DNA from 4 places in the Bradyrhizobium sp. B124 genome. Region 1 is predicted to be linked to each of the others. Evidence: riboswitches for the same ligand, from Rfam matches in the RefSeq annotation. Region 1 holds a riboswitch; each other region holds the start of a gene.
The links. A riboswitch is a leader RNA that binds a small molecule or an ion and turns the genes downstream of it on or off. The one in region 1 is predicted to bind cobalamin.
Positions count from the first base shown of each region.

Region 2: another riboswitch for cobalamin. It lies ahead of metE (5-methyltetrahydropteroyltriglutamate--homocysteine S-methyltransferase); the one in region 1 lies ahead of AAFG13_RS42105 (DUF1636 domain-containing protein).
Region 3: another riboswitch for cobalamin. It lies ahead of AAFG13_RS22270 (TonB-dependent receptor); the one in region 1 lies ahead of AAFG13_RS42105 (DUF1636 domain-containing protein).
Region 4: another riboswitch for cobalamin. It lies ahead of AAFG13_RS24010 (TonB-dependent receptor); the one in region 1 lies ahead of AAFG13_RS42105 (DUF1636 domain-containing protein).

Region 1 covers NZ_CP152413.1:9,034,459-9,042,373, reverse strand. Annotated here, with positions in the region: gene cobG (precorrin-3B synthase) at 1-41, opposite strand, end outside; gene cobN (cobaltochelatase subunit CobN) at 38-3,286, opposite strand; gene cobW (cobalamin biosynthesis protein CobW) at 3,286-4,320, opposite strand; gene AAFG13_RS42105 (DUF1636 domain-containing protein) at 4,317-4,691, opposite strand; cobalamin riboswitch at 4,784-5,000, opposite strand; gene cobO (cob(I)yrinic acid a,c-diamide adenosyltransferase) at 5,037-5,690, shown strand; gene AAFG13_RS42095 (cobyric acid synthase) at 5,702-7,150, shown strand; gene cobD (threonine-phosphate decarboxylase CobD) at 7,147-7,915, opposite strand, start outside.
Region 2 covers NZ_CP152413.1:8,144,513-8,152,427, forward strand. Annotated here, with positions in the region: gene AAFG13_RS38310 (hypothetical protein) at 1-342, shown strand, start outside; partial or broken gene AAFG13_RS38315 (hypothetical protein) at 370-556, shown strand; gene AAFG13_RS38320 (carbonic anhydrase) at 1,053-1,793, opposite strand; gene AAFG13_RS38325 (thermonuclease family protein) at 1,801-2,526, opposite strand; gene AAFG13_RS38330 (nodulate formation efficiency C protein) at 3,328-4,152, opposite strand; cobalamin riboswitch at 5,604-5,807, shown strand; gene metE (5-methyltetrahydropteroyltriglutamate--homocysteine S-methyltransferase) at 5,908-7,915, shown strand, end outside.
Region 3 covers NZ_CP152413.1:4,655,255-4,663,169, reverse strand. Annotated here, with positions in the region: gene AAFG13_RS22285 (hypothetical protein) at 1-300, shown strand, start outside; gene AAFG13_RS22280 (amidohydrolase family protein) at 455-1,945, shown strand; gene AAFG13_RS22275 (GTP-binding protein) at 1,947-2,876, shown strand; cobalamin riboswitch at 3,106-3,302, shown strand; gene AAFG13_RS22270 (TonB-dependent receptor) at 3,408-5,687, shown strand; gene AAFG13_RS22265 (PepSY domain-containing protein) at 5,690-7,174, shown strand; gene AAFG13_RS22260 (STN domain-containing protein) at 7,409-7,915, shown strand, end outside.
Region 4 covers NZ_CP152413.1:5,014,228-5,022,142, forward strand. Annotated here, with positions in the region: gene AAFG13_RS24000 (ABC transporter ATP-binding protein) at 1-735, opposite strand, end outside; gene AAFG13_RS24005 (iron ABC transporter permease) at 732-1,775, opposite strand; cobalamin riboswitch at 1,888-2,086, shown strand; gene AAFG13_RS24010 (TonB-dependent receptor) at 2,267-4,483, shown strand; gene AAFG13_RS24015 (hypothetical protein) at 4,596-4,769, shown strand; gene AAFG13_RS24020 (hypothetical protein) at 4,881-6,170, opposite strand; gene AAFG13_RS24025 (MFS transporter) at 6,395-7,627, shown strand; gene AAFG13_RS24030 (CYTH and CHAD domain-containing protein) at 7,661-7,915, opposite strand, start outside.

The sequences.
Region 1 (7,915 bases):
AGCGCGCCGGGACACCACCCCTTGATCGCGACGGCGCTCATGAGGCCTCCTGCAGCGCCGCCGCGATCGAATTGCGCCGCGTCTGCCAGAGCGACGCGTCGTGCAGCCGGGTGAAGCAGGTTTCGATCGCAGAAAGCGCAGCCAGATTCTCGCGCGCCATGAAGGCGCGGACGTCGTCATTGCCGAGCGTCGCCTCGTAATAGAGATCGAACAGATGCGGCGGCACTACGCCGGCGAGGTGCGCGAACGCCGCCATGTGCTCCAGCGTCGCCGCAATTTCGGCAGCACCACGGAAGCCATGGCGCATCATGCCCGCGATCCACGCGGGATTGGCGGCGCGCGCCCGCACCACAAGCGAGATTTCCTCGGTCAACGACCGCGCATGCGGCTGATCCGGCCGGGTCGCATCAAGGTGATAGAGCGACGGGGCTTTTGTACCAAGCCGCCGCGCCGCTGCGGCGATGCCTGCCTCATGCGCGGCATAGTCCGCCGCCAGCAGCAAATCGGTCTCCGGCAAGTCCTGGGTGTGGACGAAGCTGTCGGCAGAGGCGAGCCGTGCCTCGATGCCGGCGCGGTCGAGCCGTATCTCGCCATCGGATGCGATGGCCCAGGACGATGCCGACAGCCAGGCTTCGCCGGCCGCGTCGCACGCCTCCTCCGTGAAGACGTCCGGGACAGACGCGATGCCGGCGCCATAGTGTCCGGGACGAGGCCCGAACACGCGCGAGACGCGCTGCCGGTAAGGATTCTCGTCGCTCTCCTCGCTGCGTTCGGACAACGCCTCGGTCGCAGCTTCGAACAACTGCGCAAGCCCCGAGAAGACGTCGCGGAACAGCCCCGACACGCGCAGCGTCACGTCGATCCGCGGACGGCCAAGCTCTGCCGGTGCGATGATGACGTAGCCCGACACCCGGCACGATCCATGATCCCAGCGCGGCGCGATGCCGGCGAGATGCAGCGCCATCGCAAAGTCCTCGCCGGCGGTGCGCATCGTCGACGATCCCCAGAGATCGACGACCAGCCCTTTCGGCCAGTCGCCGTGATCCTGCAAGTGACGGCGCAGCAGCTCTTCGGCGAGCTTCACGCCCTGCGCATGCGCCGACGGCGTCGGCACCGCGCGCGGATCGACTGCAAACAGATTGCGTCCGGTCGGCAGCACGTCGCTTCGCCCGCGATAGGGTGAGCCCGACGGTCCCGGCGCAACACGCCGGCCCGCGAGCGCATCGCGCAACGCTGCCCTCTCCGCCTCGCCGCAGGCACCCTGCCCGAACACATGCAGGCCGTCGCCGAACTGGCTTTCCTTGAGATCGCAGACGAAACGATCGATCTGCGGAATGGCTTCGGCCGCCGAGACCGACGCCGCGAGACCGAGATCGTCCTCCAGCCCGGCGGTGCGCGCTTCTTCGCGGATCGCAGCGATCAGGCGCTGCCGCCGCGCCGGATCGAGGCCGTCCGCAGTCGAATATTCATCGAGCAACCGCTCGAGCCTGCGCAAGCCCTCCGGCACCGCCGCCTGCGCCAGCGGTGGCGGCAGATGGCCGATCGTCATGGCACCGATCCGGCGCTTGGCCTGCGCCGCCTCGCCGGGGTCATTGACGATGAAGGGATAGACAACGGGCAGATCGCCGATCAGCGCTTCCGGCCAGCATGCGGATGACAGCGCAACCGACTTGCCGGGCAGCCACTCCAGCGTTCCATGCGCGCCCATGTGAACGACGACATCGATGTCCTGCTGCCTGAGCCACAGATAGAACGCGACATAGGCATGGCGCGGCGTGCGCGAGAGATCGTGATAGTCGGCATCGCGCTGACCGAGATCACCACGTTCCGGCTGAACCGCGATGATCGACTTACCGCTCTGGATCGCCGAGAAATGAAATGCGCCGTCACGGCAGTCGGTGTCATCCTCCGGCTCGCCCCATACGCGCGCAAGATCATCCTGGAGCTGCTGCGGAAAGTTCAAGATCGCCGCGCGATATTCGGCCACGTCCCATGTCAGCTTCCGGTGCAGCAGTACGCCCCCCAGCGACTCCACCGGCTCGAGATCAAAGCCCGCAGTCGCAAGATCGGCCAGCAACGCCTCCACCGAGGCAAGTGCATCGAGGCCGACGGCGTGCGCGATCTGATGCGGGCGCCCCGGATAATTCGAGAGCACGAGCGCAAGCTGCTTGTCACCGGCGGGCTTGCTAGCAAGCCGATGCCAGGCTGCCACACGCGCGGCGACCGCGGCGACGCGCTCGGCATCCGGCCGATGCGCAAGATGCGCGAATTGCAGATCGGGATCGCGCTCACCGGGCGATTTGAAGCTCACAACGCCCGTGAACAGGCGACCGTCGACCTCCGGCAGCACCACATGCATCGCGAGATCGCCGGGCGACAGACCGCGCAGCGACAAGGCCCAATCCTCCCGCCGCGCCGTCGACAGAGCGACCTGGAACACCGGGCACGATGCGGCATCGAACGGCGTTGTGCCGTCGTCACCCGCCGCAGAGAACGCGGTTACATTGACGATGGCGGCCGGCGAGCATTGCGCGAACTGAGCGCGCAGCCAGTCGGCCACGCCCGCCGCCTTCAACGAGGTGACGAACACGCCGTGGGCATCGAATCCCTTTTCGCGCAAGGCCTCGATCAGCGCATCGACCGGCGCCGTGTCGCCCGCCGCCAGATAGGAGCGATAAAAAGTCACCAGCACAAGCGGCCGGCCATCCGATGCCGGCAGCGCCGCGACGGCGCCGCGCCGCGAATCGTAGACCCCGATCTCGGGAAAATCGATCTCACCGACAACCGGTCCGGCATAAAGGCCCGACGCCAGCGCCAGTTGCGCGATCACGGCCTGCGCGGCAACGGGGCCGCCCTTGTCGCACAGCACCTTCAGGCGGCGCAGCGTCGAGACCGGCAGCGTTGAAAATTCATCCAGCCGCAGATCGTCGCGGCCATCCGCCGGCAGCACCACCAGGGCGATGCCACGCTCCTTCGCCAGGCGATGCACCGCGGCCAGCCCGTATGACCAATAGGGCTCGCCGCCAATCAGCCGCACCAGGATGCCGCGCGCCTGCGACAGCGTCCGCTCGATATAGGTATCGACCGACAGCGGATGGCGCAGCTCCGCGAGATTGGCGAGCCGCAGCGACGGCAGCGCGGCGCGACCCCGCCGCCAGCCGGCCGCGAACGCGGCGAGATCGCTGTCGGAAAACGACAACACCACGAGATCGGCCGGATCCTGGCCGAGGTCCCTTGGCGTCGCGGTCTCCTCAAGGCCGCGGCTCTCGCGGAAGACGACGTGCATCAGACACCTAGTCGCGCCCTGATCGCGGCTTCATCGATATCGCCGTGTTCGCCGATCACGACGAGCTTCGACTGCCGCGGCCGCACGCCCCAGGGCATGTCGAACTGATGCCTGACCCGCTCGCCAACCGATTGCACCAGCAACCGCATCGGCTTGCCTTCGACCGCGATGTAGCCCTTGGCGCGCAGCACGTTCTGCTCGCGCGCCAGCCCCTTGATCGACGCGATGAGCGCATCGACATCCGCGATCTCCGGAAGATCGATCACCACTGAATTGAAGTCGTTGTGCTCGTGCTCGTCCTCACCGTCATGGTGGGACGGCCGCGACGCGAGGTCATCCTCTGCCGCCGCCTCGAGGCCCAGGATCACGCGGGCGTCGATCGCGCCGTCGACGATGGGCAACATCGGCACCTCGCGCGGCATCTCGGCCGAGATCAGCGCCTTGGCCGCTTTGATCCCCTCGGCTCCGGCGAGATCGGCCTTGGTCAGCAATACGATATCGGCGCAGGCGATCTGGTCCTCGAACACTTCGGACAGCGGCGTCTCGTGGTCGAGATTCTCATCTGCCGCGCGCTGCGCATCCACCGCGGCCGGGTCAGGCGCAAAGCGACCCGCGGCAACGGCCTCCGCATCGGCCAGCGCGATCACGCCGTCGACCGTGATCCGCGAGCGGATCTCCGGCCAGTCGAACGCCTTCAGCAACGGCTTCGGCAGCGCGAGGCCGGATGTCTCGATCACGATATGATCGGGTCTCACAGGGCGCGCGAGCAACTGCTCCATCGCCGGGATGAAATCGTCGGCGACAGTGCAGCAGATGCAACCATTGGCGAGCTCGACAATATTCTCGGTCGGGCAATTGGCGTCCGCACACGACTTCAGGATGTCGCCGTCGACGCCCTCGCTGCCGAATTCGTTCACCAGCACCGCGAGCTTCTTGCCGTTGGCATTCCGGATCAGATGCTGGATCAGCGTCGTCTTGCCGGACCCGAGAAAGCCGGTCACGACGGTGACCGGAACCTTGGCGAGCGTCATCATTCTGCGGCCTCCGGCACGATGGCGATGGGTGGGATGCGGGCAAGCGATTGCTTGCGGAAGATTTCGGGACGGCTGCGCCACGGCACGATGCCGTCAGGCGCCGCGGCATAGGCAGAGGCGCCGGCGATCACATCCTTGGCATGATCAGCGGACAGGCGGCCGTACACATAGGACCACCGCCCCGGCGCGCTGAGCGCGACCGAGCAGCCCTGGCTGCAGGCCGACAGGCATTCGACCGGAACCAGATTGACGTCATCGGGCACACCGGCCTCAACAAGCGCGGCATGCAGGCGCGCACCGGGCGCGAGCTCGCCTTCGGCGAGCGTCTGGCCGGCGCGGCACGTGATACAGACATGAAGTGTAACGCTCATCGCCCTTCCTGGATTGACTGCGGGAAGCGATGAGGCACACGAACCTGACGTGAACAGGCTCGTTCCCCGTCGCGGAACACCCCGTCCGCCGGTCTCAAACACATCGCGTCGGCAGGTCTCCCGGCTTGCGGAGTAGGATTTCTCCCTTGATGCCCACCTTCCCGACTCCATCAGGGAATCAGTGGCTTGGGCATCTCTCCGGTCACGGTCGCGGGGGCGGCTGCGCTTTGGGCAAACCCAGCGGTCTGAGCCCTATCGCATTCCCTCTTCGCCTGTCGTAGGACAGGAACCAACGCGGGGTCACCATTCGGCCTAGCCTCGCACTTGTCAAGCCGAAGGAACGTGATGATTTCTGATGGAAACGACGCTGAAGATCGCGACGTCGGCACCGACCCTTCATTGGATGCGCGCCACGCGGCCAAAATGGCGAAAAAGAAGGTCGCCCGCGACAAGATCATGGCGACCAAGAGCGGTGAAAAGGGCTTGATCATCGTTCATACCGGCGCCGGCAAAGGAAAATCCTCCTCCGCCTTCGGCATGATCGTGCGCTGCGTGGCGCACGGCTTTCCCTGCGCCGTGGTGCAATTCATCAAGGGCGCCTGGGATACCGGCGAGCGCCGCCTGCTCACCGGGCATTTCGGCGATCTCTGTCAATTCCATGCGATGGGCGAAGGTTTTACCTGGGAGACGCAGGATCGCGCCCGCGACATCGCGGCAGCGCAAGCCGGCTGGGAAAAGGCCAAGCAGCTGATCGCGGATCCGAGCCTGCGGATGGTCGTGCTCGACGAGATCAACATCGCGCTTCGGTATGACTATCTGGCGATCGCCGATGTCGTCGATTTCCTGACCACGTCGAAGCCGCCGATGACGCATGTCGTGCTCACCGGGCGCAACGCTAAGGACGAATTGATCGAGATCGCCGATCTCGTCACCGAGATGACGTTGGTCAAGCACCCCTTCCGGTCCGGCATCAAGGCCCAGCCGGGCGTCGAGTTCTGACAGACATCACCATGGCGCGCGCATTGATGATCCAGGGAGCCGGCTCGGACGTGGGCAAGTCGCTCATCGTCGCCGGCCTTGCGCGTGCCGCAAGACGGCGCGGCCTGCGCGTGCTCCCGTTCAAGCCGCAGAACATGTCCAACAACGCCGCCGTGACCGTCGACGGCGGCGAGATCGGCCGCGCGCAAGCCTTGCAGGCGCTTGCCGCCGGCGTCGAGCCGCACACCGACATGAACCCGGTGCTGCTGAAGCCGGAGACCGACGTCGGCGCGCAGGTCATCGTGCACGGCAAGCGGATCGCGACCGCACGCGCGCGCGAATATGCCGCCATGAAGCCATCGCTGATGGGCGCGGTGCTGGAGAGCTTTGGGCGCCTGAAGGCGCGCGCCGACCTGGTGCTGGTCGAAGGCGCCGGCAGCCCTGCCGAGGTCAATCTGCGCAAGTCAGACATCGCCAATATGGGCTTTGCGCGCAGGGCCGACGTGCCCGTAGTCTTGGTCGGCGACATCGATCGCGGCGGCGTGATCGCGCAGCTCGTCGGCATCCAGGCTGTGATCGATCCTGATGATACTGCGATGATCCAGGGCTTTGTCATCAACAAGTTCCGCGGCGATCCGACGCTGTTCGACGACGGCTACCGCCTGATCGAAGCCCGGACCGCGTGGCGCGGCTTCGGCGTGCTGCCCTGGTTCGCTCGCGCCGGTGAGTTACCTGCCGAAGATGCGCTCGGGCTCGGCGAGGCGCGCAAGCCCGGCCAGTGCAAGATCGCGTTTCTGGCGCTGTCGCGGATCGCTAACTTCGACGACCTCGATCCGCTGAAGCTCGAACCCGGCGTCGATCTCGTGATGGTGCGGCCGGGTGAAGCCATTCCGGGCGACGCGAAGCTCGTCATCCTGCCCGGCTCGAAATCGACCCGCGGCGATCTTGCCTTCCTGCGTGCGCAAGGCTGGGACATCGACCTGCTGGCGCATCATCGCCGCGGCGGCCACATCCTCGGCCTGTGCGGCGGATACCAGATGCTTGGGCAAAGCGTCGCCGATCCTGACGGGATCGAGGGGCTCGCCGGCGAAACGCCTGGCCTCGGGCTGCTCGATGTCACGACGACCATGACCGAACAGAAGACGCTGACCCGCGTCAACGCGGTGCACGCTGCGACCCATCAACCGATCAGCGCCTACGAAATCCACATCGGGCGCACCGACGGGCCGGATCGCGCACGGCCATTTGCATCGCTTGACGGCGCGCCGGAAGGTGCCATGTCGAGCGATGGGCGCGTTCACGGCAGCTATCTGCACGGCCTGTTCGCCTCGGACGGATTTCGCAAGGCGTTTCTTGCGCAGCTCGATATCCCCGTTGCGGATCAGCCGTACGGCGCCAGGGTCGAGAGCGCGCTCGACGCGCTTGCCGAGCACATCGAGACCCATCTCGATGTCGACGGCCTGCTCGCGCTGGCGCGCTAAGCGGATAGTGCGGCAGAAAGGCGTGACCAGTCGGTCTCGCTGCCCGGCAAGCCCAAGCGCAGCCATCCCGGCTTTTGCTGGAAAACCCGCGACCAGATCTGCGCGCGGGCAAGCTTCTCCTGCGCGGCCAACGCGTCGCCGGTGTCGAAGAGACGGAACAGCGGCGTGCCGCCGAGCAGCGTCCAGCCCTGCGATCGCGCCGCCGTATCGAGCCTGCGGCAATCATCCGCGAGCCGGGCAATCGTCGCCTTTGCCCAGTCGCGATCGAGCAAGGCGCGCCGCCCGATTGCGATCGCGGCCCCCGATACCGGCCATGGCCCCGCCATCGCCGCAAGCGCAGCGATATCCGGCTCGCTGCCGATCGCGAAGCCGAGCCGCAGACCCGCAAGTCCGTAGAACTTGCCGAATGAGCGCAGGATCAGGAGCCCCGGCTGTCCGGCCGCTCCTGCAAGCGACAGGTCAGGTACCGCGTCCGCAAAACTCTCGTCAATCACGACCCGGCCAACGCGCGGCAGCAGCGCAAGCAGTTCGCGCCGATCGTGACGCCGTCCATCAGGGTTGTTCGGATTGACGACGACGGCAAGATCAGCGCCTGCGAGCGCCGCAAGATCGAACACCTCGGCAACGTCCCAACCGGCGGCCGACAATATCCCCGCATACTCATTGTAGGTCGGCGCAAGAATCCGGGCTCGCCCGCGCGGCGCCAGATGCGGCAGCAACTGAATCGCGGCCTGCGCCCCGCCCATCGCCGCGATCGGCGCGTCG
Region 2 (7,915 bases), 890 kb from region 1:
GACGCGGACCAGCCGACGATGACCTACGAGATCCGGGGGCACCGCTACACGGCCACGCAAGACCCGACCGGCGGCCCGCGTCTCATCCACAATCCTGCGGTGGACCAAAGAATTGGCGAGGGGCCGCAGGGGGTGCCAGATTTCGGAGCATTCTTCCGGGAGACCCGCGTTCACGGTGTCGCGCCGCGGGAGCAGTGGGCGTCGCTGGCCCTGATCGAGCAGCTGCGCGAGACGGGTCACATGCCTGTCCCTGACCACCCAACAACTATCGCGCTCGACGGCAAGCTGTACAAAGCCGAACTAGCTGAAGGAGGGTTCGTCAGGCTTACGCGGCAAGGATGAGACTCTGGGCATGGCTAAACCGTCGCAACAAGGCTAGGTATCTGGTTGCGCATGTTCGAAGCGTTGACGCACGATCCGGACTTTGAGTACCTGATCGTCGATTCGACCTTCGTCCGCGCCGGCACGCCAGCGGCGCAAGAGAGGGGCTCAAAATCAGGCCGTCGGGCGTTCGCGCGGCGGCCAGACGACTAAACGAGCAGGAATTGCCCTCCGATGCCGACGCGAGTAACAGTTTTCCTCACATCGGCCGGCTGGACAGCTGTTGTGGTCGCAATCCTGCTCTATCTGATCTTCAGCCCGGGCTGAGCCGGGTGATCATAAACGGGACGGTTTGTGTCGATGCCATAGCGGTTGAGCCGGCGAGAATATTCTGCTGGAATTTCTTGCGTGTCCCGGAGAGCGAGTGCAGACCCCGACATGCTTCGCAGCGCGCTCTGAAGCTTCAGTCAACGCTGTTGGCTCGGGCATTAGCGGGGAGGCATAGACGCTGTCGGTCGCGGCGCGAATTTATCTTGGTGATGGCCGCGCGTTGCCAACATAAGTACGAAGAATAGGAGGAGGACTGCGAGCCCGCGCATATCAAAGCTTATCCCGAAGTTGTACGACAATTGTGAATTGGATCTGCAGCCGACGGACGAGCGAATTTCGCGGGGCTCAAGACGCCCTGGTGGGCATGCATGCGGTTGGGCGCCCGCGCGAAGGTGCCAGCGTCAGCTCAGCAGATCGACCCTGCCGGTGTCGAGCCGATACAGACCCCCGACTACCTTCAATCTGTTCTGTCCAACTGCCGCGTTCAGGATCGGACTCGCCGATTTGAGTTTATTGACGTTATCGATGACGTTTTGCCGGGTCGCATTGGCGAACGTATCACCGGGTTGCTGGCGAGATTCCTTTACCGCAGGCGCAAGCGCGGCGACGAGGGATGGAATACGCCCCGGCGGCGGCTTGTCGTCGTTGAGCGACTTGATCGCGGCGTCTATCGCGCCGCAATGATCGTGACCGAGTACCATGATCAACGGCGTGTTCAGAACGGCGACCGCATATTCCATACTGGCGACCGTGTCATCGTTGGCAAAATTGCCGGCGAGGCGGCAGACAAACAGATCACCAAGTCCGCTGTCGAAGGCAAGTTCGGGCGCTATGCGAGAGTCGGCGCAGCTCAGAACCGCCGCATATGGATTTTGCCCGTCGACCAAGACCTGGCGCTCGCCTTTGAAATCGCCGCCTCGCGATGCGCCCTGGACATAGCGGTCATTACCTTCCAATAGCCGCTTCAGCGCAGCATCAGGCGAAAGCAGGTTGTCCGGCTTGGGCTGCCCTTTTGCTTCCTTCGCGTCAACAATGTTGCCAAGCCGCATGCCAACCGCCGAAACAGCGAATAGCAACAGCGAGCGGCGCGAGGGTACGATCGTGATCGGATAAGACATCTTCGGGAAACGGTCTGGATGCATGTGTCACTCATCGCGCGGATTTACGCCACCCCTTGGCTTCGGCCTCTGCTTCGCTGCAGAGCCAGCGATCACCCAGCTTCTTCGTCATATCGATTTGTCCGTAACCGAGTTGCCCGGGCAAATGGTAAATGCGCTCGCTCTTGTGGCCCACGGTGCCCTTTATCAGGCAGTCGGGTGAGGGCGGGTCCGATAGCAAAGCAGATCCGAGCAGGAGTTCCTGAGCTTCGGTCGGTACCGAGCTCGCGCCAATAATGATCGTCCCCTTGTCGCGGTGACCCCAGTCCCAAGGCGCGATGAACGCCCCCGACCATATGCCTGCATAAGCGTTGCTCGCCACAACCTCATAGACAACGTAGGTATGGGTATATCGACCCGATGATAGTGCCCAGCCCGAGCTTACCATCCACGCGTTCACGTCCTCGCCTGCGATCAGGCAGCTCCCGAGTGACCCGCCGTACTCGTCTACCCCTTTGGTGTAACAATCCCACGTTCGTCCGTCGGAATGCTTGATAAGCTCATCGCGAGCAGATACGCCACAAGCCCATTTTTGGCCATGGGCGTCGAGGCAAATCTGATCGGTCTCTGGCGCGTCGATGCCCGAGAGCCGAATTTTGGTTTGCTTGATCTCGATCGTATTGCCGTCGAGGATGCGCGCAGGACCGCTGAGTTTCGCCGCGCAAACCGGAGATGCGATGATAGCGAGCAATGCGGACATCATCACGCGGTGTTTCATCCCGATAACCTTTCGCTCTTGGTCCATCCGCTCAGACACCCGTACAATCCGGCGCCGCCACATTCGGCTGCCTGATCTCACGATGTCCGTTATTTGGCCTGTGTTGCATCATCCGGCGTTTGCTTTCTGAAAGCTTGGTCGTGGATTCCACCCTACGTCCTGACGCAAGGTGAGGTTCAAGCGATTTCTTCCAGTTTGCGTGCTGCGGCATGCTTCCGGCCTCGACGGTCTCCCTCTCAGTGGGCGCCCAATAGATCGCGCTCGACCCGCGAGTTCGGCGAAGCTGAGCATGGGGAGAAAGCAAACCTCGGAAGAAGGGGCTCGCCGTCCTGGAGTATGCGCCGTCGTTATCATTTGCCCCGTTCCCGGGTGCCCTCTTAAGCGATCTCGTCGCTGCACTCGGTCCCGCGTGCCGCCTTCGGCCTCGCTTATGCTCACGCTCCTACGAGGACCAACAGTCGCGCAATGCGCTGCGCGCACGCCTGATCGGGACTTGGGTCCCAAGCATCTCTAGGCCAGGTTCCGTGAACAATGGTACGGCAAACTGGTCACGTCGCAGATGATTGGCTTCCTCTCACTGCAGGCGTATGGCGAGGGTCAAACCGGCTCTCATAGCTTGGCACGCGGCCGCCTGGTCACGGGGCGATTCCCTCGCGGACCGAGCCGAGAGCAGTGCTGCCTGAGGTTTCCCGCGACGGGCTGAAAGCTGCAAGGCAGGCTCGCGGTCTATTGCGGAGACGTAACCGGACACGTCAACTTTCAGAGCGCATGTGTTTTGTCGTTGCTCCGACGCGCTCGGCGTCAAGGAGCTGCAGCGCGACCTTGCTCTGTGCGACCATCTCCCGAGGCCTTTCGCGCTCTCTTCAATGCTTCCCATTCATTTGGCTCTATGCGATCGAACCAAGCGCCAGGAGGAAAGCCCGCGATACGCTTGGCAAAGAAGGATTGCGGCGCCCAATCTTGTCCCTCGCTCTTCTCGAAGGTGATGACCCCGTTATGGGTAAAGTAACGGGGCCCTGGGATATTGCAGTTCACCAAAAGAAAAACGCGCCACAGATCACCTTTCTCAGCCGGCTCGTCATTGGGCTTTGGCACGTAATCCACCCCAACGGGTTCAATGATATTGCAGCGTCCGTGTCGCAGAAGATTGCCGAGCTTGCCTTGCGCAGTCGTCACGAAGTTGTAGTTGGCCGGATCATGCAGAAATGGAAGATTTGCGTCCTTTTCGCCATCCGTGATTTCACTGGCGATCAACGATAGCGCCAAGGCGCGCCAGCCCAATTCAATGGGCTTTGCATACGTCGACGTAAGTCTGATCGTCCCATCGACTGCGATCTTCCAGGCAATAACGTACTGTTCGTCTGATTTATTGTTCTGGTGCCTGGTCCATGAAAGATAAACGTACTCAGTTCGGTCAATTCCTTCAGCGACTCCCCACGTTTGAGGAACGAACTTCGCCACCTTCGAGACCCTGGAGATAATGTGTTCTATCGTGTCACCGTCCTGTGCTCGCCACATTGACTTGACTCGTTCGACAAGGGCGTTGTCGTTGCCGCGAACATTGTTGCTCGTCGCAACCAGCCCGGCCAGGCAGATCAGTGATCGACCGAGATAGAACAAAAGCACGCGTCTTCCAGCTATTTTCTTCATAACCGCCGGCCCATCTGGTTTTCATCCACACGTCAATTCCAAAGCGGAGCAACGCGCTAAGCGCGATCGCAAGAAGTTGGCGGCGACGTGACGCGGGCGCCCGCCGGTGTCCCACGTGAGCAGGCGCTGTCCCCTCCATGCCACGCGCCGCCAACCTCGATGGCCAGCCAAAGCCTCAAGTTGCGATGCTGGACCTGCCCAGGTGGAGAAGCCTGGACAGGTGGACGGTCTGCATTCTTCGTGCCAGGTAAATAGGTGGCAGTTCGCACCATATTTGTGTCGTCCTTGTTCGCTTTCCGACTTGCGCACGTATTGATGTTTCCATTCAGGCTATCCGCCGCGACTTCCATGATTCATCCCTGTCACGCACTGGATCTTCGGCCGCGCAGGCGAACCCGTGAGGTTCCTGGCGACAGTTGGGGTTTGCGGCCATTGAACCGTTTGGGTCGGTGTCGTAGCGGCAACGTCGGCGTTCGATCCCCGCCATGCCTTCACTTGCGGCCAAGGCGTCCGCTGCGGCGGCTTGGCGCTCCTTCGCGGCCATGCGACGCTGCAGGAATTTCGAGGAATGGGGGCCAGTTGTGCTTGGCCCTCTACGGCCCACAACGCGCGAAGTCGCTTTTCAGCGCCGGGCATCTGGAATACACGCCAAGGAAGTCCACCCCTCGAGCAGGCGGACGAGAAGTGGCGTTCGCGCTGCGCACGCGCGAGGGCACGTTATCGGCCCGTCGTTCATCGACGGGTCGTCGCTGTTCATGATTGGAGGAGTGCGCTTCCACGCCGTGTCGATATTCGTAAAGCGGGTGGGGGCGTCGAGCCGTGCTAGCGTCGCTTTGAGCTGCTCAATAGTTTTGAGAGTATCTGTCTAACGGGTTGACTCATGAACGGCCTTATCATCCATCCGAACAGGCCAACCGTAAAGACGCCAACCGCAAAGACGCCGAGGGTACTCCAAACAGCCATTTTCATTGCGGGCCTCTCTGTTCCGGTTGAGGAGGTTCGATATGCTTGCTCAGGCAGTATCGCCAAAAAAGACCTGCGTGACGCCTACCAGAATTGGCTGGCATCGTAAGACAATATGCCCGCTGAGTATGCTGTTGGAGTTCCGCATATGTCTTGCGATTGCCAACACCGATCCTTGATTGTTGGTGGAGAAGCCGGACGCAGGATAGCGTTCTTGATGAACCGTAGCTGACTCACATGAAGACCGTCTGCTCGGCGCAATGGCCCTCATCGCGCGGGCCGCGTTTGTCTCTTGCTCGGATCTGACGCGCGGCTTCACGTCGACGCACCATCCGATATGGTCATTGGGATATTCATGATTGCAGACGGGGTCTAAATCGAGATCAATGGTGAAGGTGGACCATCATTCGCATAAGAGAGGCCACGGCATTAATTTGAGAGGTTGACGGAATAGTTCTCTTGCCGATAATCCAAGCCGTCGAGGTTCTCCGGGTCCCACTTGATCCGGAGCTAAGAGGGAAGCCGGTGCCAATGCCGGCGCTGCCCCCGCAACTGTGAGCGGAGAGCCGCTGTCCAACAGAGTCACTGAAGCCTGCGCGGCTTCGGGAAGGCCGGACAGCGGCGATGACCCGCGAGCCAGGAGACCTGCCCCGGCAATATATTCGTCCACGGGCGGGGTGCCCCGGTGGTACGCCAAGCAGCCGTCGCTCGCGCGACTTGCCTGCCTGCGTCCGCCCTGGCCTTTGCCCCCAATATGGGGTTAACGCTATGTCTCTTCTCTCGCTTCCGGTTGCTACGCTCGGAACGCCGCGCATCGGTCCAAGGCGCGAGCTAAAGCTCGCGCTCGAAAGCTACTGGGCCGGAAGAATCAGCGAACAGCAGTTGCTCGAGGACGCAGCCGGCCTGCGTGCTGCGAACTGGGCTCGCCAGACATCCCTCGGTGTCACTGTCATTCCGTCGAACGATTTCTCGCTGTATGACCAGGTGCTCGACACCAGTGTCATGGTTGGAGCTATCCCGGAAATTTACGCGCCGAAAGCCGAATCCGTTTCGCTCAAGACTTACTTCGCCATGGCACGCGGTTCACAATGCGACGGGCAGGATGCGAGTTGCGGTCACGGATCGCGCGCCTATGGCGCACCCGCGCAGGAGATGACCAAGTGGTTCGACACCAACTACCACTACATGGTCCCGGAATTGAACCGTGGGCAGACTTTCAGGCTGTCCTGTCGTAAGCCTATCGAAGAGTATGAGGAAGCCAAGGCGCTTGGCTTTCAGACCCGCCCTGTCCTGATCGGGCCGGTCACATTCCTAAAGCTCGGCAAGAGTGCGGATCCTGCCTTCCAGCCTCTGTCACTGCTGGATGACCTGATACCGGTCTATATCGAGGTTTTGCAGGAATTGGCTAAACGCGGGGCAAGCTGGGTTCAGTTCGACGAGCCCTGCCTCGTCCTCGATCTGGATGAGAGCTCGCGAAAATCCTTGCTCCATGCCTATGACCGGCTCGCAAAGGAGGGGCCGGCCATCAAGATCATGGTAGCGAGCTATTTCGGCGACCTCCGTGACAATCTGGACACCGCCTTGCGCCTGCCTATTGCCGGGCTGCACGTCGATCTGGTTCGCGCGCCACGGTTATTGGACGAGATCATTGCTGGCAGCCGGAATGATCTCGTCATGTCGCTCGGCGTCATAGACGGCCGCAATGTGTGGCGGTCGAACTTGTCGGCGCTCCGCCAGCGGCTGGATCCCGCAATTGCGAAGCTCGGCAAGGATCGCGTCCAGATCGCCCCATCCTGCTCACTGCTTCATGTGCCGGTCGATGTCGAACTCGAGACGGAGCTCGCTTCCGACGTTAAGAGCTGGCTTGCTTTCTCGGTTCAGAAGATGCGCGAGCTTGCGGCCTTGGCGCGGGCACTCGCAGGCGACCAGAATGTTGCGAAAGCTCTTGCGGAATCCGAGCGTGCCGCGTCCATCCGTCGCACTTCGCCGAAGATCCGTGATCCCGATGTCGCTGTCCGGCTCGGAGCGATCAACCAGACCATGCGCGGGCGCGCCAGCCCATTTGCCAGTCGTGCCGAGATCCAACGCAAGCGCTTCGGACTACCGGCTTTTCCTACCACGACGATCGGATCGTTTCCGCAGACCACTGCTGTCCGTAATGCTCGTGCCGCGCATGCGCGAGGCTTGATGAGCGACGAGCGATACGACAAGTTTCTCAAGGAAGAGACGGCGCGCGCCGTGCGTTGGCAGGAGGAAATCGGTCTCGACGTGCTCGTGCATGGCGAGTTCGAGCGCAATGACATGGTGCAGTACTTCGGCGAACAACTCGCCGGCTTCGCATTTACCAAGAACGGTTGGGTGCAATCCTATGGCTCGCGCTGTGTCCGGCCGCCGATCCTGTTTGGCGATGTCTCACGGCCGCAGCCGATTACCGTAGACTGGTGGCGCTACGCGCAATCACTAACCAAGAAACCGATGAAGGCGATGTTGACTGGACCGGTAACGATCTTGAACTGGTCGTTTGTTCGCGACGATATTCCCCGAAGCGAGGTCTGCCGTCAAATTGCGCTCGCGATCCGAGACGAAGTCGCCGATCTCGAGAATGCTGGTGCGACCATGATCCAGATCGACGAAGCTGCCCTGCGCGAAGGATTGCCATCACGTCGATCGGAATGGCCGGCTTATCTCGAATGGGCCGGCGATTGCTTCCGCATCTGCTCATCGGGCGTCGCCGATCAAACCCAGATCCATACCCATATGTGCTACTCGCAGTTCA
Region 3 (7,915 bases), 4.4 Mb from region 1:
CGGATGCACGCGCTCGGCGTGGCCGGCGAGGTCGACCGGTTGGGTGGCGCGGCCGATGACGCCTTCCACTTCTTCCGCAGGACGACCGCGGAGCTGTGCGCGGCGATCTCCGGTCGGGGCGCGGATCAGGATGCCGTCATCCGGCGATTTCTGGCAGAGATCGACAACGTCAGACTCAAGCGCGCGGTCGAAGCGGCGATCGCCAAGGACCGCACGCCGCCGAAACTCGTGGCGAGCCGCATCAAGCCCGGCACCGATCTCTGGCGGGGCCTGCCATCGCGGCGTGCAACCGGAACGTAGGGAGGGGCTCTCTGCAATCGCCATCACGGCGCGGCGGATATTCCGCCAGAACATGTCGCCACGACCCCTTGCCGGGTTGCTGCGATGAGTGCGATGCGCTTCTCTGTGCTCGAAAAGAGACCGGTCGGTGTCGGACAATGCGGGGAGTGGCGAGATGGGTGGTTTGGTGATCAGCGGCGGCCGGGTGGTGGATCCGGCCAGCGGGATGGATGCGATCGGCGACGTCGCCGTCGTCGACGGCAAGATCGCCGCGGTTGGCACCGGCCTCGGCGGCGCCGAGCGCCAGATCGACGCCACCGGACTTGTGGTGGCGCCCGGCTTCATCGACCTGCACGCGCATGGCCAGACCATTCCGGCCGATCGCATGCAGGCGTTCGACGGGGTGACGACATCGCTCGACCTCGAGGCCGGCGTGTTGCCGGTGGCATCCTGGTACAAGCGTCAGGCCGAGAAGGGACGGGTGCTGAACTACGGCGCCGCGGCCAACTGGGCGTTCGCGCGGATCGGTGCCATGACCGGCTCGAATGCGGAAAGCTCGCTGGAATCATTCGGTGCCGCGATGCGCGATCGCCGCTGGATCGAGAACGTGGCGACCGAGGGTGAGGTCGGCGGCATCCTCGCGCGCCTTGCCAACGGACTGAATGAGGGTGGCATCGGCATCGGTATTCTCAACGCCTACGCGCCCGGCGCCGGCGTGCAGGAACTCACCGCGGTGTGCCAGCTCGCCGCGGATCATGCGGTGCCGACCTTCACCCACGTCGCCTACATGTCGCGCATCGATCCCGAGAGCGCGGCCGAGGCCTATATCCGCCTGATCGGCTATGCCGGCGCCACCGGCGCGCACATGCACATCTGTCACTTTAACTCGTCGAGCAAGACGGACATCGAGCGCTGTGTTGCGCTGATCGCCAAGGCGCAGGCGCAGGGCCTGCCGATCACGGTGGAGGCCTATCCCTACGGCACCGGCTCGACCGTGCTGGCGGCGACCTTCTTCAGCGATCCCAAATTCGAGGAGCGCAACGGCCTCGGCTATGATTCGGTGCAGCGCGTGACCGACGGTCACCGCTTCGGCAGCCGGGAGGAACTGCTGGCGGCGCAGGCCGCGGAACCCTCGACGCTGGTGCTATGGCATGTGCTCGATATCGAGAACAACGCGCATCATCGCGATCTGCTCGATATGGCAGTGCTGTATCCGGGCGGCGCGATCGCGTCCGACGCGATGCCGTGGACGCTGTCGGATGGCCGCCCCTACACCGGCGACGCCTGGCCGCTGCCTGACGATGCCACCTCGCATCCGCGTTCAGCCGGCTGCTTCACCCGCTTCATCCGCGAATGGGTGCGCGAGCGCAGGAAGGTGTCGCTGCTCGAGGGCATCCGCAAATGCGCGCTGATCCCGGCGGAAATCCTGTCCGCGAGCACGCCGGCGATGCGTGCCAAGGGCAGGCTACAGGCGGGCGCCGACGCTGACGTCGTGGTGTTCGACTTCGAGACGCTGAGCGATCGCGCGACCTTCTCCGCGATGAACCGCCCGGCGGAAGGCGTGCGGCATCTCGTGGTCAGCGGTCAGCCGCTGATCAATGATGGCGTGCTCGACGTCGCGGCACGGCCGGGCCGGCCGGTGCGCCGGCCGGTCACTGGGGGCTGAGATGCCGGTCCCGATCCTGCTGGTCGCGGGTTTTCTCGGGGCGGGCAAGACCACGGTCGTCAACCATCTGCTGGCGCATGCGCAAGGGCGGCGCATCGCGGCCGTGGTCAACGATTTCGGCGCGATCAATATCGACGCGGAGCTGATTGCCGGCGCCAGCGACGGCGTGGTCAGCCTGAGCAATGGCTGCATCTGCTGCACGCTGGAAGGCGATCTGCTGCGCACGCTCGCAACCTTGCTGCGGCGTGATCCGCGTCCCGAATTCATCGTGATCGAGACCAGCGGGATCGCCGATCCCGCCGACATCGTGCGCAACCTGATGGATCCGGTGATCTGGAAGGAGGCGCCGCTGGAGACCGTGCTGTGCGTGGTCGACGCGACGCAGCCGGTGGCGATGCTGAACGATGCGCTGCTGCGCTCGCAGCTGCGCGCGGCCGATGTGGTGGCGCTGAGCAAAGTCGATCTGGCCGATGCAGCCGCGTGCGCGGCGATCCGAGATGCCGTGCGGACAATGCGTCCGGCTGCGGTCATCGTTGCTGCCCTGCATGGCGAGGTGCCGGCCGAGCTGGTGTTTCCGGCCGATCTCGATCATGTGCCGACGCTGCGCGAGACCGCGCCGCGACGGCCGACGTCCGATCGGTTCGAGACGCTGAGCTGGACCTCGGAGCGGAAGGTAGCGTTGCCGCGCTTGCAGCAGGCGATCGGCAGACTGGCGCCGAAGCTGGCGCGGGCGAAGGGATTGTTCGAGACGGTGGAGCAGCCGGGACGGCTGACGGTATTTCAACTCGCCGGCGGACGCGCGACACTGGCTGCCGGCGGCGTGCCGGCGCCCGGCGTGCCACGCACGCGAATCGTGTTCATCGCCGAGATGGGCGCGCTGTCGCGGGCCGAGATCGATGAGGTGATGCAGGGATGTGTCGAAGCAGGGTGATGTGAGCTTACGTTTCCGTCACCCTGAGGAGCGCGAAGCGCGTCTCGAAGGGTCGACGGCCACCAGCCGGGCCGTGCATCCTTCGAGACGCGCGTTCCGCGCTCCTCAGGATGACGGGTTACCGCTCCGCGTCAGCAGTAGATGTGGCTGGGCTGTGTCATCGCCGCAGCATCATCCCGCAAAGCATGTGTGCGACAATCGCATCGAATTGACAGCCCATCCCGCACCACCTATCGTTTCGCTCGACGGTTCCCTTCGGGGATCAAAAGGGAATGCGGTGCGAGGGTAACCCCAATGCCGCAGCTGTCCCCGCAACTGTAAACGGCGAGCCTTTCGTCAATTTGCCACTGGGCCACTCCGCCCGGGAAGGCGTCGACAGGCGATGACCCGTGAGCCAGGAGACCTGCCGTCAGTCGTGGTCACACGCGAGCACATCGGGCGGGGGCGTCCTGGTGGGATCGGAGCACTGCCTCTGGGGCAATGCGCCAGTCCGCGTTCGCGGTGACGTGCCACGTTACCGCGAGTCTTTCCGTGTCTCCGTCAACTCCCTCCGCGCGCCGTTGGCGCCTCGGTCTCGTTTGCTCCCTGTCATCGCTGCTGCTGCCGGCTGAAGGTTCGGCACAAACATCTCCACCCACCACGCTCGATCCGATCGAGGTCGCACCCTCGACATCCGCAAAGCCCAAGCCTGCGGCGCGAAGCCGCAACTCGGCGACGTCGTCGCGGCCGCGCGCCAGACCTGCAACGGCGGCAACCGCTGGCGCACCCCGTGCTGCAGCGTCGGGCGCTTCGGGATCGGCATCACCGACGCTCAACGCCACCACACAGGGAGGCACCGGCAGTCGTCTCAACCTGACGCCGCTGCAGACGCCGGCCAGCGTCGAGATCATCACGTCGCAAACCATCGCCGAGCGCGGCCAGCACAATGTGCTTGATGCCGTCACGCAGAATGCGGCCGGGTTCATCGCAACGCCGGCGCCCGGCAATGGCGGCCTGTCGTTCAGCACCCGCGGCTTTGCCGGCAGCAATTCGGTGATGACGCTGTATGACGGCACACGCTTCTATATCGGCTCGGGCACCCTGACGTTCCCCTACGACACCTGGTCGACCCAGCGGGTCGAGGTGCTGCGCGGCCCGGCCTCGGTGCTGTACGGCGAAGGCGCGATCGGCGGCGTCATCAACGTCGTTCCGAAGAAGCCGCAGGGCACGCCCTATAATGAGGCCGAGGTCTCGCTCGACAGCAATATGACGCGGCGGCTCTCGGTGGACAGCACCGGTCCGATCAACCCCAATGTGTCGTACCGCATCAACGCCACCGGCAACATGTCGGACGGCTGGGTCGATCGCGACAAGACCTCGAATGCGGTGGTCTCCGCCGCCGTGCGGGTGCAGGCATCGGACAACCTCGCCTTCACGCTGTCAGAGGATTATGGCGACCGCAGCCCGTCGCGCTATTTCGGCACGCCGCTGATCAACGGCTCGATTCAGGACGCGCTGCGCTTCAAGAACTACAACGCATTGGACAGCGCAATCCGCTACCAGGACAGCTGGACCCAGCTCAAGACCGAGTGGGACGTCGCCGACGGCATCAAGATCAACAACACGCTGTATTACCTGACCAGCGAGCGGCACTGGCGCGATATCGAAAACTACATCTGGAACCCGAAGACCCAGCTGATCGACCGCTCCAGCTATATCGAGATCTTCCACGACCAGAAGCAGCTCGGCAACCGGATGGATACGACCTTCAACGGTCACATCTTCGGACTTGCGAACCAGTTCGTTGCCGGGTTCGACGTCAACCGGATCGACTTCGCCCACACCAGCAACTCGCCCTATGGCGGCGCGTCGTCGGTCAATCCTTACGTGTTCGATCCCGGATCGTTTTTCGCGACGACCACGGCGACGACGCCGGGCTTCAACGCGATCGTCAATCAATACGCGCTGTTTGCCGAAGATCGTCTGTCGCTGACCGATCAATTGTCGCTCATCACCGGCGTCCGGTACGATCGTCCCGAGGTCGATCGCACCGACTACAAGACGCCGGCGAACAGTTTTGAAACGACGCTGTCGGGCACCAGCTGGCGAACCGGGCTGGTTTACGAGCCGATCAAGAACCTCGCGTTCTATGGTCAGTACGCGGTCGGCGTCGATCCGGTCAGCAATTTGATCTCGCTGTCGACCTCGCAGAAAACCTTCCAGCTCGCGACCGGCAAGCAGACCGAGATCGGCGTCAAGCAGTCGTTCTGGGGCGGCCGCGGCGAGTGGACGCTGGCAGGGTACGAGATCGTCAAGACCGGCCTGACCATTCCCGATCCCAGCAATCCCACTGCCGGCCTGGCACTGCAGATCGGCCAACAATCATCACGCGGGGTCGAAGGATCGATCGGGCTCGCGCTGAACGATGGCTGGCGCGTCGACGCCAATCTTGCGCTGCTGCGTGCCCGATACGACAACAACAGCCAGGTGGTCGGCGGCAAGGTCGTCAGCTACAACGGCAATGTTCCGGTCAACGTTCCGCAGCAGGTCTCGAACGTCTGGCTGACCTGGGACTTCGCGCCGAACTGGTCGGTTTATGGCGGCGTGCAGATCGTCGGCGCGATGTACTCTGATCTCGCCAACACCCAGCTGCGGCCGGGCTACAATGTGGTCAATGGCGGCATCAGGTGGAAGCCCGATGATCGCACCACGGTTGCGTTCCGCGTCTACAATCTGTTCGACAAGGTCTACGCGGTGACCTCGAACGGGACGGGGCAGTGGCTGCTCGGCATGCCGCGCACCGCCGAATTGTCCGTCAACGTGAAGTTCTGACCATGCGCAACGCTCTGATCCGGCGAGCGCGGCGATGGCTTTATGTCGTCCATCGCTGGATCGGCATTGCGACGTGTCTCTTCTTCGCGATGTGGTTCATCTCTGGCCTCGTCATGATGTACGTGGCGTTTCCGCGCCTCACTGACGACGAGCGCCTCTCTGCGCTCCCTGGCATCGTTTGGGGCAAGGTACAGATCGCACCTGATCGTGCGATGGCGATCGCGGGCACGGAACATTATCCACGCGATCTCCGGCTCTCGATGCTGGACGACGTTCCGGTCTATCGCGTGACCGGATGGAACGGGGGCGCCGTCACCATTTCGGCGATCGACGGCAGCGTCATCGACCGGATCACGCCGGGTCAGGCACTGGCCATTGCACGCCATCATCCGCACGCGGTGCGTCCGCAATTGCTCGACACGGTGACGCGCGATCAATGGTCGGTCACTGCGCGCTTCGATCCGCTGCGGCCGCTCTATTTGATCGGTCTCGGCGACGCCGATGGCACCGAACTTTATGTCTCGTCGCGCAGCGGTGAGATCGCGCTCGACACCACGCGGCAGGAACGTATCTGGAACTGGCTCGGCTCAATCCCGCACTGGATCTATCCGACCGTGCTGCGCAAGGATGGTCCGGTGTGGCGGGACGTGGTGCTGTGGATCTCGGGCACCTGCCTCGTCGTCGCGGTCACCGGCTTCTGGATCGGCATTCTGCGCCTGCGGCTGACGCGCCGTTACGCTGATGGCGCCGTCTCGCCCTATCGCGGCTGGATGGCCTGGCATCATATCGCCGGCCTCGTCGGCGGCATCTTCGTCTTCACCTGGATGCTCAGCGGCTGGCTGTCGCTCAATCCCGGCGGCGCCTTCTCCGGCCGCGGCCTCACGCGCGAGATCGCGGTTGGCTACAGCCGCCACGATGCGCCCGATATCGTCGCTCACTTGCAGTCGCCGCCGCAGGTATCGGCGGTGGAGGCGCGCTTCGTCTGGATCGGCGGACACCCCCTGATGGTGCTCGACGCTAGCGGCGGCCGTCGCAGCCTCGCCGATCCCTTGACCGGCGCGCCCGTGACGCTCTCGCAGGACGAGATCATCGCGGCCGCCCGGCGCGCGATGCCGAAAGCTGCGATGATATCGGCGCGACAGCTCGATGAACCGGACGCCTACTGGTACACGCTGCACCAAGCGCGCGAGCTTCCGGTGCTGCGGATCGCCTTCGACGATCTCGCCCATATCTGGCTGCACATCTCTCCGGTCACCGCCGAGATTCTCGATCGCAGCGACGACAGCCGCCGGTCCTACCGCTGGCTGTTCAACGCGCTGCACAGCCTGGATTTCCCGCTGCTGCTGCGCATCTGGCCGGCGCGCGATGTCGTGGTCTGGCTGCTGTCGGCGGTCGGCACCATCGTCTCGATCAGCGGTATCGTGATCGGCTGGCGCAGGCTGCGACGGCGCAAGGTGCGGCCGGCGCGAGGTCTCCGCCCTTGTTAGCAGATTGTCACAATCTGTTTCTATGTTGCGCCTGCCGCGGGGGTTGACGAACAGCTCTATCGATCACCGATAGATCGTGCTGTTCGGCTGGGCTTGAGGATCAAGGCGGCGCCTCATGCACTTTGTTCAATGGGTTGGAAGATCGGGCTGCGCTCGAAGCATGATCGGATGTGGCAGCGCTTTCTTGGCCTGGTCATAGGCACTCTCGTTGCCGGGAATATCCAGACGGTAACGATGGCCGCAAGCCTTGAATCAGTTCGGACGCCGGCAACGGTCGACTTCGATATTGGCAGCCAGCCTCTGGTCTCCGCGCTCGATGCCTACAGCGCGGTCACCGGTCTTCAGGTCGTTTACGACGCCACACTGGCTGGGGGACGCCGCGCACAGGCCGTCAAGGGATCGATGACGCCCGACATGGCGTTGCAGCTCCTGCTCGAGGGAACCGGTCTGGTTGCAGTCTATGCCGCGGCGAACGCCTTCACGATTGTGCCTGCGGCCACTGCGCCGCAGACGGCGTCGATGCGTGGCTTCATGCCGTATCTTGCGGCCGTCCAGAGCAGCGTCGAGGAGGCATTCTGCCGGTCCGCGCTGACCGCGCCGGGCGGCTATCGGATCAAGTTCAGGTTCTGGATCGGGCATGCCGGCGAGGTGCTGCAGCCCCAGCTGCTCGGCTCGACCGATGACAGCGCGCGTGACCAGGCGATCGCCGCCCTGTTGCGTGCTGTCGTGATCGGCCGGCCG
Region 4 (7,915 bases), 4.0 Mb from region 1:
AAATTCGGCGCGGTAGGCGCTGACGCGGAACACGCCGGCCAGCACGCTCTCGGACAGCGCTTCAGCGGGCGCGCCTTGCGCCGCCAGCCGCCCGTCCGACAGCACCAGCACGTGATCGGCAAAGCGCGCGGCAAGCCCGAGATCGTGCGTTACCACGATGACGAGCACGCCGGTGTCGGCGACATTGCGCAGCTTCTGCATCACATCGATCTGGTGGCGCGGATCGAGCGAGGCGGTCGGCTCGTCGGCGAGGATCACCGGCGCCTCCACGGCCAGCACCCGGGCCAGCGCGACGCGGCTGCGCTCGCCGCCGGAGAGCTCGGTGACGCGGCGATCGCCGAATTCGGTGACGTCGACCGCCTGCATCGCCCGCAGCACCGCCTCGATATCCCTCGGCGACAGCCGCGCCGGATCGGTCGCGCCATGCGGATAGCGACCGAGCGCCACGATATCGCGCGCCGGCAGCGGCCAGTGCACCGTGTGCCCCTGCGGCAAATAGGCGAAACGCTTCGCCCGCTCGCGCAGCGCAAGCGACGCCAGTGCGTCGCCGCCGATGCTGATGTCGCCGTCGGATGGAATCAGCCCGGCCAGCACGCGCAGCAGCGTGGTCTTGCCGGCGCCGTTCGGACCGACCAGCGCGACCAGATGGCCCGCTTCCAGCGACAGCGAGACATCGTGCAACACCTTGCGGCTGCCGAGAGAAGCGTTGAGAGCGGTGGCGGAGAGTAGCGTCATGCCACGCCTCCGCCGAGCGCGCGGCGTTCGCGCATGATCAGATAGAGGAAGAACGGCACGCCGATGATCGAGGTCAGCACGCCGACCTTGATATCCGACGTCGAGGGGATGATGCGCACCGCGATATCGGCGGCGAGCAGCAGCGCCGAGCCGGTGAGCGCGCTCGGCACCAACAGCCGCGTCGGATCGTGACCGATCAGGGGGCGCATCAGATGCGGCGCGACGAGGCCGATGAAGCCGATCGTGCCGGTGACGGCGACCGCGCCGCCGACACCGAGCGCCACGCCCGTGATCACAAGCAACCTTAGCCGCCCGACATCGACGCCGAGGCTCTGTGCTGCTTCCTCGCCGAGCGTCAGCGCACGGAACGCGTTCGCCTGGCTGAGCAGGACGGCGGCGCCCGCGATGATGAAGGGCAGCGCCAGCGCCACGTGCTGGAAGCTGCGGTCCTCCAGCGAACCGAGCAGCCAGAATGCGATCTCCAGCACCACGAACGGATTGCTCGAGAGATTCATCACCAGCGCCGTCGCAGCTCCCGCAAAGCTCGAGATCGCGAGTCCCGCGAGGATCAGAATCAGCAGCCCGGAATTGCGGCCGGCGATCGCAAGCAGCGCGAACACCGAGCCGAACGCGGCGATGATCGCCACCACCGGCAGTGCATAGGAACGCACATCGGCGAGGACCAGCGCGATCACCAGCACCGCGCCGAACGCCGCCGATTGCGGCGCGCCGAACAGCGACGGCGAGGCCAGCGGATTGCGCAGCAGGCCCTGCAGCGCTGCGCCCGATAACCCGAGAATACCGCCGATCGCGAACGCCAGAATGGTGCGCGGCAGCCGGATCTCGCGCACGATCACCTGCGCCACGTCGCTGCCGCCGCCGAACAGCGCCTCGATCACCGCAAGCGGCGACAGCCTCACCGGCCCGATGCCGAGCGAGAGCACTAGCAGCAGCACCACGAGCGCGAGCAGCGCCGCGGTGGCGCCCCACCGGCGCCGCGCCGCGACCTCGGCCGCCAAGGCAAAATCCTGCACGCTCATTGGATCCATGCTCTTACAGCGATCGCCGTGGCAGACAAGCGACACTCAACAAAAACCGTGGCCACCTGGCAGCCGCCCGACCTCCGCCGGATTGACTTTGCTGCCCAGCCGAACCCTAGATGAACATGACGGTTCTTTCATGAGATGAAAAGGGAATGCGGTGCGGGGAAACTTCCCCAACGCCGCGGCTGCCCCCGCAACTGTATGCGGTGAATCCTTCGTCACAGGCCACTGGGAATCTCGGTCCTGGGAAGGCGACGAAGGGTAACGACCCGCGAGCCAGGAGACCTGCCGTCAGCCGTGGTCACACGCGAAGATGCCGGTCGGGGAGTACAGGCATGAGCTTCACTTGAGGCTGCAAGCAGCTGAGCCTGCGAGCACGATGGTGAGACTGGTTCGCGGTGACGTGCCACTGACGTTACCGAGGTCTCACTTAGATGTTCTCCAACTCTTCCTCCCGGCGCCGCCGCGCGCTTCTGCTCGCGTCGACGATGATCGCGCCGACAATCGTTCTCTCGACCGCACGGGCGCAGCAGGTGCTCTCTCCCAATCAGCTGCCGGCCATCGAAATCACCAAGCCGGGCGACCAGAATTTTACGCGCGCCAAGCCGGCCGCTGACGAAGCGCCGGCGCCGCGCCGCCCGGCGCCGGGCACCGCGCAAGGCAACAATGTGGGCAGCGGAGCAGGATCGAACACGACAGGGACCGGACCGGCCACCGGAACGGGCGGCACCGGTGGCGGCGGCCGCCAGTTCGCCGGCATCGTCGGCTCTTCCTCGACGGTGATCACGGCCGACGACATCGCGCATTCGCCGGTGCAATCGCTGCCCGAGATTCTCGCGCAGGCGCCGGGCGTGCAGCTGCAATCGCTTTATGGCAGCCCGAACGGCGCCAAGACCGCGGTCGACCTGCGCGGCTTCGGCGCATTCGCCTCCGACAATACCCTGTTCCTGCTCAACGGCCGCCGCCTCAACGACGTCGACAAGGCCGGCTTCGATCTCACCACGATCCCGCTCGATTCGATCGAACGCATCGAGATCACGCGCGGCAACAGCGGCGCGGTTCTCTACGGCGACAACGCGGTAGGCGGCGTGGTCAACATCATCACCAAGACCGGCGCCGGCGGTCCGCCGGCCACGATCCGGGCCGAAGGCGGCTTCGGCTCGTTCAACACCCGCATGGCCGCGGTGTCCGCGGCACTCAATTCCGGACCGTGGTCGACCTCGTTCTACGGCAACGGCATCAAGTCCGACGGCTACCGCGTCAACAACGCGCTCGACCAGCGCAACGCCGTCGGCAACGTCAACTACACGACATCGGATCTCACCGCCTTCCTCACCGTCACCGGCAGCGACCAGAAGCTCGGCCTGCCCGGCGGACGGCTGGTCGATCCGTCGATCGGCGTCAACGAGCTGCTCACCGACCGCCGCGGCGCGGCGACGCCGTTCGACTACGCCAATCAGCAAACCGCCAGCGTCACTGCCGGCTTCACCAAGACGCTGATGAACGGCGTCGACCTCATCGTCGATGGCGGCTGGCGCCAGCGCGAGACGCAAAGCGGCTTCTTCGGCACCGTGCCGACGATCAGCTTCGCCTCGACCTACAATGATGCCGCGCTGCAGACCTGGTCGATCACGCCGCGACTCAGCGTCAAGAACGTCGTGCTGGGCATGCCGTCCACGATCCTGACCGGCATCGACTATTACGATTCGACGTTCCGCGAGGCACGCGGCGCCTATCAGGGCGTCGATCCCTACCACATCTACAATATCGAGCAGCAGACCGTGGCCGGGTACTGGCAGCACACGATCGGCCTGCTGCCGACGACCGACTTCTCCTACGGCGCGCGCGTCCAGAACACGAGCGTGTCGGCACGCGACCGCTACGATCCGAATGCACCGTTTGCGTTCGACACGCAGGCGGCGCCGCTCGACAGCAACGAGACCCAATACGCGCTGCATGTCGGCGCCGAGCATCGCTTCACCGAGACCTTCTCGGTGTTCGGCCGCGCCGCGCGCGCATTTCGCACGCCCGATGTCGACGAGCGCGTCGCATCGGGTCCGTCATTCGACCCGCTGACCTTCGCCCCGATCCCGCAGAACTTCCAACTCAAGACCCAGACGTCGCAGGACGTCGAGGGCGGCTTCCGCGTCAAGACCAACCTGTTTCAGGTGCAGAGCAGCGTCTATCTGATGGATCTCGAGAACGAGATCCATTTCAACCCGGTGTTGTTCTACAACGTCAACCTCGACCCCACCCGCCGCTACGGCTCGGAGACCAGCGCCTCGCTCAAGGTCAGCGACACCGTGACGTTGCGCGGCGGCATGGCGATCACCCGCGCCGTGTTCCGCGAAGGCATGTGGGCCGGCAACGACGTTCCGCTGGTGTCGCGCTTTACCGGCAATCTCGGCGTGACCTGGAACATCTGGCAGAACTATCTGGTGTTCGATGCCACGGTGCGGGCCTGGAGCTCGCGCATCATGGACAACGACCAGGCCAACACCCAGAACCGGATTCCTGGCAACGCCACCGCCGATATCAAGCTCAGCGGGCAGGTTGACCGCTTCTTCTGGTCGCTCAGCGTGAACAATCTGTTCAATGCGCTGTACTACGACTACGCCATCGCGAGCTCGTTCACGGCCGGCCGCTTCTCGGCCTATCCGCTGCCCGGCCGCACCTACATGGTCAAGGCGGGCGCGACGTTCTAGGGCATGATGGTCGTGGCGGGTGTGACCCGGCCGCGCCATCTCCTCACGTTACAAGCACCGGCGAACTGGGGTAGAATTCCGGCTGCTGATTTGACCCGCGCAGGGGAAACGCATGGCCAAGGCCGGAAAGAAGAGCAAGGGCAGCGGCAAGATCGACGACAAGACCGACGACAAGTCGAAAAAGCCTCCGCCGCCCGCGGCGCCACAGGACGACGATTATTACGAGGACGGCGACATCGCCACGCCGAAGGTCGATCGCTACGGCAATGACGACGAGCCGTTGTGAGGGCTATACCCATCCACGATGTCGTCCTGGCGAAAGCCAGGACCCATTACCGTTGAAGCGAGTTAGCGGGTGAGCTGCCGCCCCAGCGTGCCGCCAAACTTGCAGCGGTGGTTATGGGTCCTGGCTTTCGCCAGGACGACGTGGTGAGGTATCGCGCAGAAAATTCTCGCCCTCGATCTTCCTGATACTCGCGCGATCGAGCAGATGCGCGCCAAAGCCACCGCGCGCCAGCGATGAGGCGATCGGCGGCGATGCCAGTAGCAGCACTGTCGTCATCGCCAGCGGCACGGCACTGAGCCAATCGAGCCGCACCGGCGTCAACTCCTCGCTGCTTCCCCGATAGAGACCCTCGCCCGCGGCGATGCGGCCGCATTCCCTGATCAGGTCGCGCCGCGTGCCGTCGCGCGATGCGCTGCCGAGCAGCGCCTGCATCGCGAGATGCGTCCGCACCCCGGCACGGCTCTCGGCCAGCTGCGCCGGTGTCTCGCCGAGCGAGACGCGCAGCAGCAGGTCGACCAGATCGGTGCCCGACCGGTACGCGTTGACAGGTTCGACCAGCCGCGGATTGCAGTCGATCAACAGCGGCGTTGCGCTGTCGAGCGGCATGATGACGTCGACCGAGAGCGCGCCGTGCCAGCCGAGATGCGCGCCGATGGTCTCGAGCGCGGCGCGGATCGCCGGCCGGCTCACGCTCTCCTTGATCGCCTCGCCGCCGCCGACGCCGGCCGCGATCTGCCGGTAGGCGTGGAAGCCAGTCAGCGTACCGCGGCAGAACACCGACTGGGCCTTCTCGACCGTGCCGGTAATGAGATCCTGCGCCAGCACCTCGCCGGCAAAGTCACCGGCGGATTCGAGATCATAGAGCGCGCGATTGAGATCACCTGCATCGCGCACGAACCAGACGCCGCGGCTGGCGGTGCCGACCGATGTCTTGACCACGGATGGAAACCGCACCGCCTCGCGCAGTCCGTCGGCCGAGCGCACGATCCGGGTCGGCGGCTGCGGCAGGCCGAGTTGGTCGAGCAGCCGGCTGAAGCCAGCCTTGCTGTGCACCGCGCGATAGCTGTCGAAATCCGGCAGCGCCAGGCCGCTCCGCGATGTCAGCCGCGCCGCGGCGCGGGCGAACAGGAAGCCTTGTTCATGGGTCGGCAGCAGCACATCGAAATGCCGCGCCGCCAATAGCCGCTCGATGAAGCGGAGGAAGCCGGCAGGATCTGACCGCAGCGGCGGACAATGATGGTATTTGCGGACAAAGCGGGAATAACGCGCCAGGCACCAGCGCGAGGGGTCACAGATCTCGACGTGATGGCCGGCCAGCCCCAGGATCGTGATCGCCTCGCGGCCGGAGGTGCTGGAGCCCTCTGACACAAGCACCCGGAGCGGCTTTTTGGCGTCGATCATGGCCGATCATCACCGCAGGACCACACTTTGTCGCCGCCTTTAATGCCGCATGTGTCGATCCGGCACGCCCGCGCCGGGGGCAGCCATGCGCCCGCGTTCATGGACAATTAGCGGCCAGCCTTTATTTTCTGCCGGCCCTGCCGGGCTTTTTTTTGACGCGTTTTCGTCACGCGAACCGGTACCCACTTCGCTCGAAAACGCTTTGGAATTGGGGCTTCACTGACATGGTCGACATTCTGGCCGCACCGCAGCAAGCGAAGGCCGACAGCGCGCTGCGCACGCTGACGGGAATTTCGGTCGCCCATTGGGTCAGCCATTTCCATATCTTCGTGCTGCCGATGCTGTTCCCGTTCCTGAAGCAGCAGCTCGGCGTCGGCTATGTCGAACTCGGGTTCGCGCTGACGGTGTTTGCGGTGGTGTCGGGCTTGACCCAGGCGCCGATCGGCTACCTCGCCGACCATATCGGCGCGCGCAAGATCCTGCTGATCGGGCTGACCATCGGCGGCTGCGCGCTGATCGGGCTCGGCCTGCATCTGAGCTATACGTCGCTGATCGTCTGTGCCGTGGTGCTTGGCCTCGCCAACAGCGTCTATCATCCGGCTGACTACGCGATCCTCTCGGCCCATATGGACGAGGCGCGGATGGGCCGCGCCTTCTCGATCCACACCTTTGCCGGCTTCCTCGGCGGCGCGGTGGCGCCTGCGATCATGGCGGCGCTGGTCGCCTCGATCGGCGGCCCCGGCGCGCTGATCGTGGCCGGCGCGGTCGGCCCGCTGGTGGCGCTGTTCCTGATCGTGCTCGGCATTCCCGATGCCGGCGCCAACAAGAACAAGCCGAAGGACGACGCGGCAGCGAAGGCCAGCGTGATCACGCCGGCGCTGATGGTGCTGACGGCGTTCTTCACGCTGCTCAGCCTGTCGACCTCGGGCATCAACAATTTCGGCGTGGTCGCGCTGATGGGCGGCTACGGCGCGTCGTTCTCGACCGCCAACATCGCGCTCACCGCGTTCCTCGGCGCCAGCGCGGCGGGCGTGCTCGCCGGCGGCTATCTCGCCGACTGGACCCATCGCCACAGCCAGCTCGCCGCGGCCTGCTTCGCGGTCAATGCCGTGCTGGTCGTGCTGGTCGCACTGGCGAACCTGCCGCCGGTGGCGCTCACGCTTGTGATGGGGCTTGCCGGATTCCTTGGCGGCGTGATCGCGCCGTCCCGCGACATGATGGTGCGCAATGCCGCCCCGCCCGGCGCCGCGGGCCGCGCCTTCGGCATCGTCTCCACCGGCTTCAACTTCGGCGGCATCGTCAGCCCGCTGCTGTTCGGCTGGATCATGGATCAGCACATGCCGCACTGGGTGTTCGGCGCCTCGGCGGTCTTCATGGTGCTGACCGTGCTGCTTGCGTTGGTCACCGAGCGCAAGCCACAGGCCTCTGCACTTGCGATCCAGGCGCAGCCCCGTTAGGGCGCCCGCGCGGATCGCCTTCGGCTGCCAAACTCACCGGCCCCAGAATGCGGGCGTCGTCTTGAACCGCCGCCAGCTCTTGCGCAGCGCTTTCGCCACCGCGATCTGATCGCGGGCCAGCCAGCCGGCCATCGCGCCGATGCCGAGGTGAAGCGCAGGCTGGTCGTCCTGCGCGATGGTGTGGAGCAACACGCGCGTGCTGCCGATGTCGCAGACCCGCCCCAGGCTGGTCTGCAGCCCGGCGAGCCGCTTCACGTAGCGCTTCGCCGGCGCGTGGGCCGCATAGAG